Regions from separate parts of the Streptomyces sp. NPDC051976 genome, predicted to be linked through region 2. Evidence: riboswitches for the same ligand, from Rfam matches in the RefSeq annotation. Region 2 holds a riboswitch; the other holds the start of a gene.

Region 1 (8,261 bases), on a different contig from region 2:
GTTCTGGGCGATGCGGGATCTGCTGATCACCCGGCAGGACGCCCTCAAGGCGCGCGACCTGCTGGCCCACGCCAAGGAGATCGGGCTCGACGTGGACGCCTTCCACGAGGCGCTGCGCAAGCGGCGCGGCGCCCACCGGGTCGAGCTGGACGTGGAGTCGGCCGACCTCAGCGGCGTCTCGGGCACGCCCACGTTCTTCGTCAACGGCCGCCGCCACCACGGGGCCTACGACATCGCGAGCCTGTCGGCGGCGGTGGTGGCCGCACGGGACCGCGCGCTCCTGATGGGGGGCGAGGAGGCCGACTTCTGAGGAGCCGGTCGTCAGCGGTGGGCGGTGCGGACCGCCCGGGGCACGCCGGGGGCCTGGTGGCCGCCGCTGGCGACCATCCGGACCTCGCCGTCCGCGCTGATCTCGGCGCGGACGATCCCGGTCTCGTCCTCGTAGATCGGGTAGCCGCCCGCGCCGGCGCTCGACGTGCGGTGGACGCGCACCACGTCGTCCTCCACCGCGGGCGCCTGAAAGACCAGCTCGTACGCTTCCGGGTACTCCATGGGGCCTCCCGATCGGGGCCGTGGCGGCGTCCGGGGCCGCGCTCCGCCCACGCGCGTTCGCATATCCGTTCCCATCATCCCCCGCCCCGCCGCCGCGCGCCTCTCAGGCGGCCCGGCGACCGTGCGGCGGATCCCGGGCGCCCTAGCTGAGCAGCCCGCTCCTGTACGCCGCGGCCACCGCCGCCGCGCGGTCCCGGACGCCGAGCTTGGCGTACAGGTGCAGCAGATGCGTCTTGACGGTGGCCTCGCTGATGAACAGCGTCTTCGCGGCCTCCTTGTTGGTGGAACCGGCCGCGACCAGGCGCAGGACCTCCAGTTCCCGGTCGGTGAGGACGTCGGGGACGGCGGGCGCGGGCGCCCTGACGTGGCCCAGCAGCTTCTGCGCCACCGAGGGGGCGAGCACGGCCTGCCCGAGGTGGGCGGCGCGCACCGCGCGGACCAGCTCGTCGCGCGGCGCGTCCTTGAGGAGGTAGCCGGTGGCACCCGCCTCGATCGCGGGCAGCACATCGGCGTCGCTGTCGTACGTGGTCAGGACCAGCACCCGGACCCCGGGGGCGCGCTCGCGCAGCAGGCCGATCGCCTCGACGCCGCCCATCCGCGGCATCCGCAGGTCCATCAGCGCCACGTCCACCGCCAGCGCCGCGGCCCGGTCGACGGCCTCGGCGCCGTCCGCGGCCTCGCCGACGACCTCGAAGTCCGGGTCGCCGTCGAAGACACCGCGCAGCCCGTCCCGGACGATCGGGTGGTCATCGACGATCAGCAGGCGAATGGTCACACGTCATTGTCCACCGCCACCGGAACCCCCACGTGCCACCCCGCGGGCACCCGCGCGCTGATCGCCGTACCGTCGCCGGGGCTGCTCTCGATCTCCAGCGCGCCGCCGACCTGCCGCAGCCGCTGCCGCATCGCGGTCAGCCCGTAGCTGTCGCCGCCCGCCGCCCGGCCGTCGGCGGCCGGCCGCGCGTCGAAGCCGCTGCCGTCGTCGAGCACGTCCAGGACCACCACTTCATGGGTGTACGACAGGGTCAGCCCGGCCCGGGAGGCGGCGGCGTGCTTGGCGATGTTGGCCAGTCCCTCCTGGGCGGTGCGGAACAGCACCACCTCGACCGCGGGCGGCAGCGGCACGGGGGCGCCGGTGACCTCGACACGGACGGTCACCCCTGACGTCCGCGACCAGCGCCCGGCCAGCTCCTCGATCGCCTCGGGCAGATGCGCGGCCTCGTCCAACGGGCCGGGCCGCAGCGCCTGCACCGAGCGGCGCGCCTCGGCCAGGCTCTCCCTGGCCAGCGTGCGGGCCAGCTCCCGGTGCCTGGCGCGGCGCTCGGGGTCGGCGTCGAACCGCTCGGCCGCTTCGAGCTGGGTGACGATGCCGGTCAGGCCCTGCGCGAGGGTGTCGTGGATCTCGCCCGCCATCCGCTGCCGCTCGTCCAGGATCCCGGCCTCGCGGGCCTGGGTGACGAGCTGGGCGTGCAGTCCGGCGTTCTCGTCCATCGTCTCGCGCAACCGCCGGTTGGCCTCGGCGAGTGCGGACAGGTCCCTGGCGCGCTGCCTGCTGCGGATGTCCTCCTCGATGCCCTGGTAGGTGATGACCCCGGCGACGACCATGTTCACCAGCACCAGCCCGGCGTAGACCACGAGCGTGCCGCCGTGCAGATTGGCGAACCCGCCGACCTGGGTGGTGGCCATCGCGGCCGCGTTGAGCGCGATGGCCGGGACCCACAGGCCGCGCGGCAGGACCGCCACCTTGAGGTAGCCGGTGAAGCCGAAGAAGCCGAACAGCGGGCTGACGTAGACCGTGGCGGCGATCAGGACGAGCAGGCCCGCGAAGAAGACGATCGCCCGGGCGCGCTTCCCCTCGGGCGTCGGGTACGGCACCCCGGCGAAGCGCAGCCACAGCGCGGCCGCCGCGGACAGGCCGACGGCCGCCCCCAGGGTGCCCGCCGTGTGCGGCCCGAGGGCCACGACGAGCACGAGGGAGACGGCGAGGCCCATGTAGGGCAGGTTCTCCAGGAGCCGCTCACGGCGCTCCTGCGCGACATCCTCGTTCACCGGTCCATCATTCCCAACGGAACACGCGGGCGGCGACCAGGCTGCCGATCACGGTGTACGCCGCCAGCACGGCCAGGTGCTGCCATAGCGATCCGGTGCCCGCCCAGGCCGCCATCACCGCGCCGAAGGGGACGAACTCGCCGATGCGCTGCAGCACGTGCGGCATCTGGGCCACGGGGAAGTACAGGCCGCTGAAGAAGAAGTTGAGCACCATCAGCGGCACCCCCAGGCCGCTGGCCTCGCCCGCGGTCCTGGCGAGGGCGGCGACGATCAGGCCGAGGGCGAAGACGGCCGTGCTGCCGAGCAGGAAGGCGACGAAGACCGTGCCGAGGTTCGCCGGCGCCTGGACGTCGAAGGCCAGCGCGCCGATGGAGGTGATCAGCACGACCCCGACGGCGGCTACGGCGGCGACCACCGCGAGCAGCGCGGCGAGCATCCCGGCGGCGGGCACCGGGCTCACCGACAGCCTGCGCAGCACGCCCTTCTCGCGGAAGGAGGCCATCGTCGTCGGCAGTGCGGTGAAGGCCACGAACAGCGGGACCATCGCGGCGATGGTGGGGACGTAGACGTCGATGACGCTCTTGCCGTCCAGGGTCTTCTGCGCGGTCTGGAACGCCGGGATGTTGCCGAAGATCACCACCATCGCCACCGGCAGGACCAGCCAGATCAGTGCGGCGGGCTCGCGCAGCAGCAGCTTCGCCTGGGTGACGGTCAGGGTGCGGAAGCCCTTCCTGGTCATCCTGAGGGTGGGCAGGGCCTGCACGCTCATGTCTGGTTCTCCTTCTGGTGGTTCGGGTGAGGGGCGGAAGGGGGCGGGTTCAGACCAGCTCGTCGCGGCCGGTCAGCGCGATGAAGGCGTCGTCGAGGCTGGCCTGTTCGACCCGCAGGTCGGCGGCGATGATGTGGCGGCGGGCCAGCAGCGAGGTGACGGCCTGCACCAGGTTCCCGGTGCCGCCGATCTCGATCTGCGGGCCGTGCCAGGTCACGGTGGTCACCTCGGGCAGTGCCCGCAGCAGCTCCTCGTCGAGCGGCGCCGACGGCCGGAACCGCATCCGCTGGGTCTGCCCGCCGCGCGAGGCCAGCCCGGCGGGGGTGTCGACGGCCACCACGCGCCCGGAGTCGATCAGCGCGAGCCGGTCGCACAGCCGCTCGGCCTCCTCCATGAAGTGGGTGACCAGCAGGACGGTGACGCCCGCGTCGCGGACCTGCTCCACCAGTTCCCAGGTGCTCCGGCGGGCGTGCGGGTCGAGCCCGGTGGTCAGTTCGTCGAGGATCACCACCTTCGGGCCGCCGACCATCGCCAGCGCGATGGCCAGCCGCTGCTTCTGGCCCCCGGAGAGGTTCTTGAACCGGGTGTCCGCCTTGTCCGCCAGCCCCAACCGCTCCATCAGCGGCGCCACCTCGACCGGCCGCTCGTAGAAGGACGCGTACAGCTCCAGCGCCTCGCGGACCTTCAACTTGTCCGGCAGGCCGCTCTCCTGGAGTTGTACGCCCAGCACCTGGCGCAGCGCGTCGCGGTCGGCGCGCGGGTCGAGGCCGAGGACGGAGACCCGGCCGCCGTCGGCGGGGCGCAGGCCCGACAGGCACTCGACGGTGGTGGTCTTGCCCGCCCCGTTGGGGCCGAGGACGCCGAAGATCTCGCCCTCCTCGACGCTGAACGACACGTCGTGGACCGCCACGTCGTTCCCGTACCGCTTGTGCAGGTGCTCGACCTCGATGACCGACATTCCCCGTGCCTCCTCGGGCGACCGTCCGGCGTTCTGCCGTTGACTCGACAATCCCGTGCGGGGCCCTTCCGGCGGATCGACCAGCGGGCGGCTCCTGGCGCCGATCCGGTGGATCCCGGTGGTCCACCGATCGGTTGATGCGCCGCGGCGGTCAAGCGGCGTATGTCACAGCCGGGGTGGGCACGATTGACGTGCCCATTCAGCCGCCCATACGCTTTGTCCCGTGATGGCGTGAGGAAGCTGGTGAGAATCCGGCACGGTCGCGCCACTGTGAATCCGGTGTCCATCGAGGAGACAACCGGTGAGTCAGATACTTCGCCGTCACGACGCCCCATTCGACCGAGGGACGCTGAATCCCTGAAGGAGGCTCACCCGTGAGCAGTGTGTCCGCACCCACCACGTCCGCCACGCCGATTGTCATGCCCATCTCGAAGGCGGTGATGTGGCTGGTCGGCACCGCGCTTCTGGCGTTCGCCGTCTACTACTTCATCGGTGTCGACCAGGGCGCCGTCTCCGTGTTCGGCAAGGACATGCACATCCACGAGTTCGTGCACGACGCCCGCCACTTCCTCGGCTTCCCCTGCCACTGACCGGCTGAGCGGACCGACGGAAAACTCGACATGGAAAAGAAACTCATCCTGCGCGGCGTCCTCGTCGGCGCGGTGGCCGGCCTGCTCGCGTTCCTGTTCGCCAGGATCTTCGCCGAGCCGCAGATCAACAAGGCGATCGACTACGAGAGTGGCCGGGACGCCGCGCAGGCGGCGCTCGACAAGGCCGCGGGGCTGCCCGCGGAGGCGGCGGGCCCCGATCTGTTCAGCCGGAGCATCCAGGCCAACGTCGGTATCGGCGTCGGCATGATCTTCTTCGGCATGGCGATGGGCGCGCTCTTCGCCGTGGCGTACTGCGTGTGCCTGGGCCGTACCGGCGGGCTGCGGGCGCGTCCCCTGGCGCTGCTGGTCGCGGGCGGCGGGTTCCTCGGCATCTACCTGGTGCCGTTCCTGAAGTACCCGGCCAATCCGCCCGCCATCGGCCACGAGGACACCATCAAGGCCCGCAGCGGCCTGTATCTGCTGATGGTGCTGTTCTCGCTGCTGTTCCTGGTCGGGGCGGTGTGGCTCGGCCAGCGCCTCAAGGAGCGGTACGGCAACTGGAACGCCAGTCTGCTGGCCGCCGGGGCGTTCGTGGTGGCGATCGGCGTGGTGATGCTCGTCCTGCCGTCGCTCGGCCATCTCGCGTACAACAAGGAGCACTTCGGCAACCACGCGACCGAGACGCCGCTGCCGCTGACCGACGGGAAGGGCAGGATCGTCTATCCGGGGTTCCCGGCCGACGTGCTGTTCTCCTTCCGCTTCTACTCGGTGGCCGCGCAGCTCCTGCTGTGGACGGTGATCGGGCTGGCCTTCGGGCCGCTGGCCGAGCGGGTGCTGAGCCCGCGGGCGGCGACGGCCTCCGCCCGCGCCACCCGGGTGGACCCGGTCGGCGCGTGAGCGAACCGACTCAAGCGGGGCCGGCGGCCGCCCAGCCGCCGGCCCCTGCGTCGTTCACGGACCCGGCCTCCGCCTCCACCGCGGAGCCGCTGATCGCCGAACTGGCCGCGCTCGGGCCGTTCTTCGCCGCCCTGACACACCCCGACGACGCGCCGCCGCGCGAGCCGTGGCGCTCGATGGGCGAACTCGCCCACGATCCCGCCGTCCTGGGCGAGCGGATCGCGGCCGTCCGCGGCTTTCTCGCGGCGGGCGGCGGGCAGCGGCCGGACGCCGTCGAGGAGCGGGTCGCCGCGTCCGTGGCCCATCTCGGCCTGGTGGCACGGCTGGTCTCCCCCGCACTCGCCGTCGCCGTGCTGGGCGGCGCCGCCCCGACCGGGGTGAGCCTGGCGCGGCTGCGCTGGCAGCCCACCCTCGGCGGACCCTGGCCGCTGTCGCTCCCGCACTCCGCCGTCACCGTCGGCGCCGACGCCGACGCCGACGCCGATCCTGAACGGCTCGCCGACGCGCTCGCCCGGCACGTACTCGACGGCCCGGTACGCGAGTTGGCCGACGCCGTCGCGCCGTGGCGGGTGTCCCCGCACATCCTGTGGGGCAACACCGCCTCGGCCCTGAACGGCGCCGCCACCATGCTCGCCGCCGCCCGCCCGGCGTCCGCCGCCCGGGTACGCGCCGTGACCGCGCTGCTGCTCGACCGGCCGCCGCTGGCCGGTACGAGCACGACGGCGGCCCCGCCCGGCCGCGCCTTCCGCCGCCGCAGCTGCTGTCTCATCTACCGCGCGGCACCCGACCGGGCGGGCGCGCTGTGCGGGGACTGCGCGCTCGACCGGCCGGAGTAAGGCACTCGCCTGTCGGCGAGTCATGGGCGGTCCACGCGTGATCCGCGGAAACGCGGCCCAGGGCGTGTCCGCGACGTGGCGTCGCCCGCCGGGAGGGCGGGGCGGGTGCCGATCACTACGGTCGCGTAGAGCTCCTCCGAGGTCGCCACCCGGGTGGTCAGGCCGCCCGCGGTGAAGATCTCCACGGCGGGCGGCGCCTGGCGCTCGCTGGTCTCGACGAGCAGCGAGCCGCCCGGGGCCAGCCAGGACGGCGCCCCGGCCACCACCCGGCGCATCACGTCGAGGCCGTCGGGGCCGCCGTCGAGGGCGAGGAGCGCCTCGTGGTCGCGGGCCTCGGCCGGCAGGAAGCCGACCGATTCGCTGGGCACGTAGGGCACGTTGGCGGCCAGCACGCCGATCCGGCCGCGCAGTGCGGCGGGCAGCGCCGCGTAGAGGTCGCCCTCGTGGACCAGACCGCCCCCCGCGCCCAGATTGCGCCGGGCGCAGACCACCGCCGCCGGGTCGAGGTCGGCGGCGTGCAGGGTGATGTCGTCGTGGGCCGCGGCCAGCGCGGCGCCTATCGCGCCCGCGCCGCAGCACAGGTCGACCACGACGGCGCCGGGCGAGACGAGTGCGGCGGCCTGCCGGACCAGGAACTCGGTGCGGCGGCGGGGCACGAACACCCCGGGGTCGACGGCGATCCGCAGACCGCAGAACTCCGCCCAGCCGACGACGTGTTCGAGGGGCAGTCCGGCCACCCGCCGCTCCACCATGGCGGCGAGTTCTCCGGGAGTACGTGCGGAGGAGACGAGGATCCGCGCCTCGTCCTCGGCGAAGACGCAGCCCGCGGTTCTGAGGGTGGTGACGACGGTGGATTCGCGCAGGGGTGTGACGAAGTCCGACATGAAAGCCTTTCGGGAAGCCCATGGGGCGCTCCCCGGCCTCACCTACGTCGGAGAGACCGCACGGCCGTACGGCGGGAGCACCCGGCCTGTCGCAGCGGTGATGGTTCCCACCTCCCCGGCTTCTCGCGGTCGGTCACTGACGGCACCGACCCTACCGCACGCCGCGCCCGCGGTGTCCTGCGTTCGGGCTGTTCAGCGCGGTGGCCGGGGGCCTCGCAGGGCCAGGGCGACGCAGGCGGCGGTCGCGGCCAGGGCGAGGGCGGCCGGGAGCCGGGCCCAACTGGTGGCGGCCAGCGGGACGGTGGCGACCAGGAAGACGACCGCGGCGGCGCCCGCCGCCGTCAGCGCCGGGGTCCGGGTGACCGCGCCGGGAGGCGCGGTGGAGCCGCGGGTCCAGACGTCGGTGACCAGCAGGTAGGCGACGAACAGCCCGGTCACGCAGGCCGCGAGCCAGACCGGCGGGTCCGACACCGCCGCCAGCACCACCGAGCCCGCGGCGAGCAGGGTCGTCCGCCGTCGCTCCGCCACATGGAACCAGCGCAGCGAATTCTGCACCGGCCGCGCGTCCACGATCGGCGCCGCCCACCACGCGGCCGCCGCGACGAGGGCGATCCCCAGCAGCGCGGCCGGGGTGACCCGTACGGCCGCCGGCGGGTTACAGGCAGCCACGGCGAGGGCGGTGCCCAGGCAGCGGGCGGCGAGCCGGTCGCCTGAGAGCGGCGCGCG
Region 2 (8,261 bases):
GGGGCCGTCGGCGGGCGGCCGGTCGCCACCGGGGCCACCGCCGTCGTCCGGCCCGTCGCCGTCAGGACCGCCGTCCGGGTCCGGGTCGTCCTCGTCCTCGCCGCGGGACCGCTCCAGCGTCTCGTCGAGCTTGTCCTCGTCGAGGCCGGGCGCGTCGAAGGGGTTGCGGCGGCGCCGGTGCGGCAGCGCGAGCAGCGCGGCCTGCCGTACGTCCTCGGGAAGCACCTCCGTACGGCCCGCCCACGCGGCCAGCGCCGTCGCGGCGCGGGCCATCACGATGTCAGCCCGCATCCCGTCCACCTCGAACGCCGCGCAGGTCGCGGCGATCTGGCGCAGCGCGCTGTCGCCGAGCCGCACCGTCGGCAGCAACTCCCGTGCCGTGGTGATCTGTTCGCGTACCGCCTGCTCCTCGGCGGCCCAACGCGCCGCGAAACCGGCCGGGTCGGCGTCGTACGCGAGCCGCCGCCTGACCACCTCCACCCGCTCGTCGGTCTCGCGGGAGGCGGTGACCTCCACCGTCAGACCGAACCGGTCGAGCAACTGCGGCCGCAGCTCGCCCTCTTCGGGGTTCATCGTGCCGACCAGCAGGAAGCGGGCCGCGTGCCGGACCGAGACGCCCTCGCGCTCGACGTAGCTGGCGCCCATCGCGGCGGCGTCCAGCAGCAGGTCCACCAGGTGGTCGTGGAGCAGGTTGACCTCGTCGACGTAGAGCAGACCTCGGTGGGCCGCCGCCAGCAGGCCGGGCTCGAACGCCTTGACGCCCTCGGCCAGGGCGCGTTCGATGTCCAGCGCGCCGACGAGGCGGTCCTCCGAGGCGCCGACCGGCAGCTCCACCATCCGGGCCGCCCGCGATCCGGGGCGGACATCGGCGGCGTGCGGGCCGTCGGGGCACGCCGGGTCGGGCGCGGCGGGGTCGCAGGAGAACCGGCAGCCGGGCACGACGCCCACCTCCGGCAGCAGCGAGGACAGGGCGCGTACCGCCGTCGACTTGGCGGTGCCCTTCTCGCCGCGGACCAGGACGCCGCCGACCGCCGGGCTCACCGCGTTCAGCAGCAGCGCCAGCCGCAGGTCCTCCTGGCCCACCAGGGCGGTGAACGGGTACGGGGTCACGCTGCCTCCTCGTTGTCGCGGATACCGCTGATCACAGGGATCGCGGATGGGGTGGTCACGGGGCCCCCGGGGGGACGAACGGGAGTCCGGCGGGCGCGCCGTCCTCGATCAGCCGCAGCAGCGCCGCGGTGTCCGCGTGCTCCTCGATGAGATCGCCGAGCCGGTCGAGCTGCTCCTCGCGCAGCGCGCCGAACGCGGTGTCGGGCGCCGGGACGAACCGGCGGCCCGCCATGGCCGCGACCCGCCGCAGGAACGCCCGGCGGAAGCCGTCGCTCTCCAGCGAGCCGTGCCAGTGGGTGCCCCAGACCGCGCCCGACCTGCAGCCGTCGAGGAACTCCTCGTCGCCGCCGCCGACCTCGGCCACGCCGTGGTGGATCTCGTACCCCTCGACGCGTTCCCCGTACGCCTCGCCGACCGGCCGGGCCAGCGTCTTCTCGGCGGCGAACCGCACCCGTACCGGCAGCAGGCCGAGACCGGCGACGCTGCCCGCCTTCGACTCGACGTCGTCGTCGATCCGGGTCCCGAGCATCTGGAAGCCGCCGCAGACGCCCAGCACCGGGCGGCCCTCCGCGGCCCGCCGCACCACCGCGTCGGCCAGGCCGCGGGCGCGCAGCCACTCCAGCGCCCGCACGGTGCCCCGGGTGCCGGGCAGCACCACCAGATCGGCGTCCGCCAGCTCCTGCGGCCGGTCCACGAACCGCACCACGACACCGGGTTCGGCGGCGAGCGCGTCCACGTCGGTGAAGTTCGACATCAGCGGTACCGCGGCGACCGCGACCCGCAGCACGTCCTCGCCGTGCGGCGGCCGCACCACGGACTCCCGAACGGCGCCCCGCAAGGAGACGTTGAGCCCGTCCTCCTCGTCGATGCCCAGGCCGTGCGCGTACGGCAGCACGCCGAGGGTGGGGCGGCCGGTGAGCTTGTCCAGCATGTCCAGGCCGGGCTGGAGCAGGGAGACGTCGCCGCGGAACTTGTTGACGAGATAGCCCGCGACCAGCGCCTGGTCCTCGGGCGCGAGCAGGGCGGTGGTGCCGAAGAAGGAGGCGAAGACGCCGCCGCGGTCGATGTCGCCGACCACCACCACCGGCAGTCCGGCCCTACGGGCCAGGCCCATGTTGACGATGTCGGTACGCCGCAGGTTGATCTCCGCCGGGCTGCCCGCGCCCTCGCAGATCACCGCGTCGTACCGGCCGCGCAGCTCCTCCAGGCACCCGGCGACGGTCTCCAGCAGCGCGGGCCGCCGCTCGCCGTGGTAGCCGCGGGCGCTCATCTCGCCCACCGCCTTGCCCAGCAGCACCACCTGGCTGCTGCGGTCGCTGCCGGGCTTGAGCAGCACCGGGTTCATCAGCGCCGACGGCTCCACGCGGGCCGCCTGCGCCTGCATCGCCTGGGCCCGCCCGATCTCGGCGCCCTCGCGGGTGACGAACGAGTTCAGCGACATGTTCTGCGCCTTGAACGGCGCCACGCGCACGCCCTGCCGGACCAGCCAGCGGCAGATGCCCGCGGTCACCACGCTCTTCCCGGCGTCCGACGTCGTCCCGGCGACAAGCAACCCCCCACCTCTCGGGCTCACTTCGGTCCCCCCTTCGGTTGATGCCCGCCGGACACGGCGGAACCACCCCGCCGGGCACGGCGGATCGCGGCGGCGGTCAGACGGGCGGTGGCGGCGGTGGCCAGGGCCAGGGCGCTGACGCGGCGGGAGAGCCGGACGGCGCGGGCGATGTCGGCGGCGGTGGGCGGCGGCAGGTCCGCGCCCAGGACCGGGCGGTGCTCGGTGCGGCCCGCGTAGGACAGCGTGCCGCCCAGCCGCAGCCGCAGCGCCCCGGCGAACGCGGCTTCCACCGGGCCCGCGTTGGGGCTGGGGTGCAGCGCCGCGTCCCGCCGCCACACGCGCAGCGCGCCGCGCGGATCGGGTCCGGCGAGCGCCGCGAGGCCGGCGGTGAGCCGGGCGCCCGGCCAGCCCGCGACGTCGTCGAGACGGGCGGCGGCCCACCCGAAGCGCAGGAAGCGCGGCGACCGGTGGCCGACCATCGCGTCCAGGGTGTTGACCGCGCGGAAGCCGACGAGGCCCGGCACTCCGCCCGCGGCGCCCCACACCAGGGCGCCGACGACGGCGTCCGAGGTGTTCTCGGCGACCGACTCGACGACGGCCCGCGCGATGCCCGCCGCGTCCAGCGCCTGCGGGTCGCGTCCGCACAGATGCGGCAGCCGCGCGCGGGCGGCCGCCAGATCGCCGGCCTCCAGCGCCGCCCCGATCAGCCGCGCCTCGCGGGCCAGCGACTCACCGCCCAGCACCGACCAGGTCGCGGCGGCGGTCAGCGCCACGGAGAGCGCGGCGCAGGAGCGTACGGCTCGCTGGGCGAGCGCGGCGCCGCCCACGGCACCCCCGGCGCACAGCGCCGTGAAGACCGCGCCACTGGCCCGGTCGTCGCGCCACAGCCGGCGTTCCAGCGCACCCGCCGCGCGCCCGAAGGCCGCGACCGGATGGCCGCGGCGCGGGTCGCCCGCGAGGAGGTCGCCGAGAAAGCCGAGCGTGGCGCCGTACGCGAAAACGCGGTCGGCACGCATCTGTTCAGGCCGCCGTCACATCCGCGGGGAACGCGGGGGAGGGCGTGGGCGTGTCGGGGTCCGTGGGGCGGACCGCTCGCGCGCTTCGCGTGCCGGGCATGGCAGAAGTCCTCACTCAGGGTCCGCGCCCTGGCTCGACGTACCGGCGGTGAGAGTCTCCTGGCTCCCGGATCTACGCACTCCCGGTCTTCCAGCCGGACTTCCGGCCGTGACGTACGGGTTGGGAGTGCACTCCCCGGTGACAGTGGCGGGACCGCGCCGGATTCGCACCGGACTTCCTCTCCTGCCGCCGCATGGCCTCCGCAGTCCACCACGTGCGCGCAGGCCCGTCAACTGACCCTTGACCTGGGCAGACTGAGTGTGTCCAGGTCCACACCACGACGGCGGCCGCCGACCGGAGTCGACGGCCGCCGAGGTGGCGTGGCGCGTGGCCCGCGGGTGCGGGCCGGGGTCAGGCGACGATCAGGTAGATGCCCCAGGAGACCGCCGCCGCGCAGGCCGCGAAGCAGAGGTAGCCGGCGGCGCGGGCGAGCACGGCGGCGCCGCCCCCGCCCTGTCCGCCGGCGGCGGGGGCGGTCTTGGACAGACCGACGATGCCGAGGGTGAAGAGGCCCACCAGGCCCACGGTCGCCACCAGGGTGACGCCGAGGACGGTGCCGAGGGCCTGCCAGTCGATGGTCATGTGCGTGTCCTTGTCCGGTCCGGGTGCCGGGGTGTCAGGCCGTGGCCGCGGCGCCGGGAACGGCGTCGTTGACGGGCGGGGTGGCGCCGGCGGGCGGCGGGATGACCGCGGCGATCGCGGCCGTGACCGCGCCCTGCGGCTCCGTGGCGAACCCGGTCTCGGGGTCGTTGACGTTGGCGTGGGTGACCGGCTTGCGGCGCGAGGCGGTGCGGATGGCGGCGCAGACCGCGAGGCCGAGTACGGCGACGGCGGTGATGCCCCAGGCGCCCTCGTCGGCCAGGAGCGCGGCGCCCGCCGCGACCAGACCGGCCGCGGGCAGCGTCAGGCCCCATGCGGCGACCATGCGGCCCGCGGTGCTCCACCGGACCACCGCTCCGCTGCGGCCCAGCCCCGCGCCCATCACGGAACCGGAGCAGACCTGCGTGGTGGACAGCGCGAAGCCGAGATGAGACGAGGCGAGGATGGTGGCCGCGGCGCCGGTCTGGGCGGCGAAGCCCTGCTGCGGCTGGATGTCGGTGATGCCCTTGCCCATGGTGCGGATGATCCGCCAGCCGCCCAGGTAGGTGCCGAGCGCGATCGCCGTACCGGCCGAGACGATGACCCACAGCGGCGGGTCGGAGTGCGGGGCGACGATGCCACCGGTGATCAGCGTGAGCGTGATCACACCCATGGTCTTCTGTGCGTCGTTGGTGCCGTGGGCGAGGGAGACCAGGCCGGCCGAGGCGATCTGCCCGGCGCGGTAACCCCTGGACGTGGCCTGCGGGTCGGCGTCGCGGCCGATCCGGTAGGTGAGCCGGGTGGCGAGCGTCGAGGCCAGGCCGGCCACGATCGGCGCGGCGACGGCGGGGATGAGCACCTTCATGACGACGGCCTGGCCGTGCACGCCGTGCGTGCCGACCGAGACCAGCGTGGCGCCGATCAGGCCGCCGAAGAGTGCGTGGGAGGAGCTGGAGGGCAGTCCCGCCAGCCATGTCAGCAGATTCCAGACGATCGCGCCGACCAGGCCCGCGAAGATCACTTCGGGTCTGATCCCGGCGGACTCGTCGATGATCCCGCCGGAGATGGTCTTGGCGACCTCCACCGAGAGGAAGGCGCCGACGAGGTTGAGTACGGCGGACATGGCCACCGCCGTCTTGGGCTTGAGCGCGCCGGTCGAAATGGTGGTGGCCATTGCGTTGGCGGTGTCGTGGAAACCGTTCGTGAAGTCGAACACGAGTGCGGTGGCGATCACGATTCCGATCAGGAGCGTGATGTGTTCCATGGACCCAGGCATTCGTTCGAGCGGACAGTGGCGAGGCGACCGTACGGACTGTGAATGAACGGAAGGTGAACTGACAGCGGCTTTGCGGTGCCGGTGGCCCGGTGTATGTCGCCAGTATCGGGGCGATCGGCTGGATCGGACCCCGAAGTGCGGGCCGCGAGGCCGCAACCATGCCCCGCGGCACCCCGATCCGCCGCCGCCCGGTGTTCGCCCAGGGCTGAGTCAGTGCCTCCTGGAAGCCCGGTCCGCAGGCCCGGTCCGGAAGCTCAGTGCCGCCCAGAGATCCGGTCCGCGTACCGCGCCACCGGATCGGTCGCCGCGCTCCGCCCCGACAACTCCCTGCGGTCGGCGCCGCGGTAGGCCGCGTACATCCCGCGCACCCCCACCCAGCGGAACGGCTCGGGCTCCCAGCGCCGCACCCGGTGCCCCACCCACGGCAGAGCGGTCAGCTCGGTCCGCTGGCCCTGCCCCGAGTCGAGCTGGACCAGATCCCGCAGCGTGCGCGCCGCCAGGTTCGCGGTGGCCACCCCGCTGCCGACGTAGCCGCCCGCCCAGCCGAGCCCCGTACTGCGGTCGAGCTGCACACTGGCGCACCAGTCGCGCGGCACCCCGAGCACCCCCGACCAGGCGTGGTCGATCGCCACCCCCGCCGTCGAGGGGAACAGCCGCACCAGCACCTCGCGCAGCGCCTCGACGGTCGCCGCCTGGGTGCGCCCGTCGTTGTCGGTACGGGACCCGAAGCGGTACGGGACACCGCGGCCGCCCAGCGCGATCCGGCCGTCGGCGGTGCGCTGGGCGTAGACGTACGCGTGCGCCATGTCGCCGAGCGTCTCGCCGCCCTCCCAGCCGATCGTCTCCCAGATCTCCGGCGGCAGCGGCTCGGTGGCGATCATCGAGGAGTTCATCGGCAGCCAGGTCCGCCGCTGCCCCTTGAGCGAGGCGGTGAAGCCCTCGGTGCAGCGCAGCACGTACGGCGCCCGCACCGTGCCGTACGGGGTGACCGCGTGCTTCGGGCGGATCTCGGTGACCGGCGTCGACTCGTGGATGACCACGCCGAGCCGCTCGGCCGCCGCCGCGACCCCCTGAACCAGCTTCACCGGGTGGACCCGCGCGCCGTGCGGCGTCCAGGTGCCGCCGACGGTGCCCGCCACCCTGATCCGGCCCGCCGACTCCGCCGCGCCCAGCAGCACCCGGTCCTTCTCGCCGAACGCGGTCTCGGTCGCGTGGTACGCCTTCAGCCGCGCCAACTGGGCGGGGGAGTACGCCACTTCCAGCACCCCGCCGCGCTGGATGTCCGCGTCGATGCCCTCCTGCGCGGCGACCCGCACCACCTCGTCCACGGTGTCGTTCATCGCCAGCTGGAGCGTCCTGGCGGCCTCGTGCCCGTGCAGCTTGGCGTACCGGTCGCGGCCCGCGATCCCGTTGTAGAGCCAGCCGCCGTTGCGTCCGGACGCGCCGTACCCGCAGAACTTCGCCTCCAGCACGGTGATCCGCAGGAACGGCACGGCCTTCTTCAGGTAGTACGCCGTCCACAGCCCCGTGTAGCCGCCGCCGACGATCACCACGTCGGCGTCCCCGTCCCCGGGCAGCGGCTCGCGGGGTACGGGAATGCCGGTGCGCGCGTACCAGAACGAGATACCGCCGTTGACGGTGGTCATAATGCTGCCCCTGGAGTCCGTGTGGCTCGGTGGTGTGGCGGGACGCTACTGCCCACCACGAGCGCGCGGCAACGGCCAACGTGTAAAGGAACCCGCGGTGCAGGACTCCCTGGAGAAAGCCTGGTCGGACGTGGTGGACACGGCACGCCGCACGGTAGCCGACGGGCTGGTGGTCGGCACCTCGGGCAATGTGTCGGCGCGGGTCGGCGATCTGGTGCTGGTCACCCCGACCGGCGTGCCGTACGACCGGCTGGGCCCCGGCGACGCGGTGGTGGTGGACCTCGACGGGCGGCAGGTGAGCGGCGAGCTGCGGCCGACCAGCGAGCTGCCGCTCCACCTGGCGGTCTACCGCGGCACCCCGGCGCGGGCGATCGTGCACACCCACGCGCCGCACGCCACCGCCGTCTCCACGCTCGTCGACCGGCTGCCCAACATCCACTACATGGCCGCGGCCCTCGGCGGCCAGATCCATGTGGCCGCCTACGCCACCTACGGCACCGACCGGCTGGCCGCCGCCGTGCTGCGGGCCCTGCGCGACCGCAGCGGCTGCCTGATGCGCAACCACGGCACCCTGGTGTACGCCGACACCCTGGCCAAGGCGTTCGACAACACCGCCCAGCTGGAGTGGATGTGCCGGGTCTGGCTGCTGGCCCGCTCGGCCACCGACCACGCGCCGCACACGCTCTCCGGGCGCGAGCTGAACCGGGTCGCCGAGAAGCTGCGGGACTACGGCCAGCCGGGGCAGCCCAAGCCGTAGGGCCCGTCCGCGGGCGCCCGCCGTCACCCGCCCGCCGACGCCGTCTGGCCGCATCGCCGCCCCCGGCCCACACTGGAGGTGATGCGTATCCGAACCGCGGTGGCCGTGACGGCCACCACCGTGATCGGTGCCGGTACGGCCGCACTGGCGGCGGGCCGGTACGGCTCCGGCTTCGCCCTCAGGCCGACGCCCGGGGGCCCGGTGCCGGAGAGCACCGCCACCGTC

Evidence for each region. A riboswitch is a leader RNA that binds a small molecule or an ion and turns the genes downstream of it on or off. The one in region 2 is predicted to bind cobalamin.
Region 1: another riboswitch for cobalamin. It lies ahead of AB0M29_RS29370 (CbtB-domain containing protein); the one in region 2 lies ahead of AB0M29_RS19730 (cobalamin biosynthesis protein).

The regions. Positions count from the first base shown of each region.
Region 1 covers NZ_JBFAXL010000036.1:13,168-21,428, reverse strand. The annotation lists gene nhaA (Na+/H+ antiporter NhaA) at 1-310, shown strand, start outside; gene AB0M29_RS29395 (DUF6296 family protein) at 322-552, opposite strand; gene AB0M29_RS29390 (response regulator transcription factor) at 695-1,327, opposite strand; gene AB0M29_RS29385 (sensor histidine kinase) at 1,324-2,601, opposite strand; gene AB0M29_RS29380 (ABC transporter permease) at 2,609-3,370, opposite strand; gene AB0M29_RS29375 (ABC transporter ATP-binding protein) at 3,420-4,328, opposite strand; cobalamin riboswitch at 4,539-4,666, shown strand; gene AB0M29_RS29370 (CbtB-domain containing protein) at 4,769-4,918, shown strand; gene AB0M29_RS29365 (CbtA family protein) at 4,949-5,815, shown strand; gene AB0M29_RS29360 ((2Fe-2S)-binding protein) at 5,812-6,651, shown strand; gene AB0M29_RS29355 (putative protein N(5)-glutamine methyltransferase) at 6,672-7,535, opposite strand; gene AB0M29_RS29350 (hypothetical protein) at 7,728-8,261, opposite strand, start outside.
Region 2 covers NZ_JBFAXL010000018.1:67,317-75,577, forward strand. The annotation lists gene AB0M29_RS19720 (putative cobaltochelatase) at 1-1,110, opposite strand, end outside; gene AB0M29_RS19725 (cobyric acid synthase) at 1,166-2,662, opposite strand; gene AB0M29_RS19730 (cobalamin biosynthesis protein) at 2,680-3,678, opposite strand; cobalamin riboswitch at 3,831-3,960, opposite strand; gene AB0M29_RS19735 (hypothetical protein) at 4,130-4,360, opposite strand; gene AB0M29_RS19740 (inorganic phosphate transporter) at 4,395-5,621, opposite strand; gene AB0M29_RS19745 (FAD-dependent oxidoreductase) at 5,888-7,279, opposite strand; gene AB0M29_RS19750 (class II aldolase/adducin family protein) at 7,377-8,036, shown strand; gene AB0M29_RS19755 (prolyl oligopeptidase family serine peptidase) at 8,118-8,261, shown strand, end outside.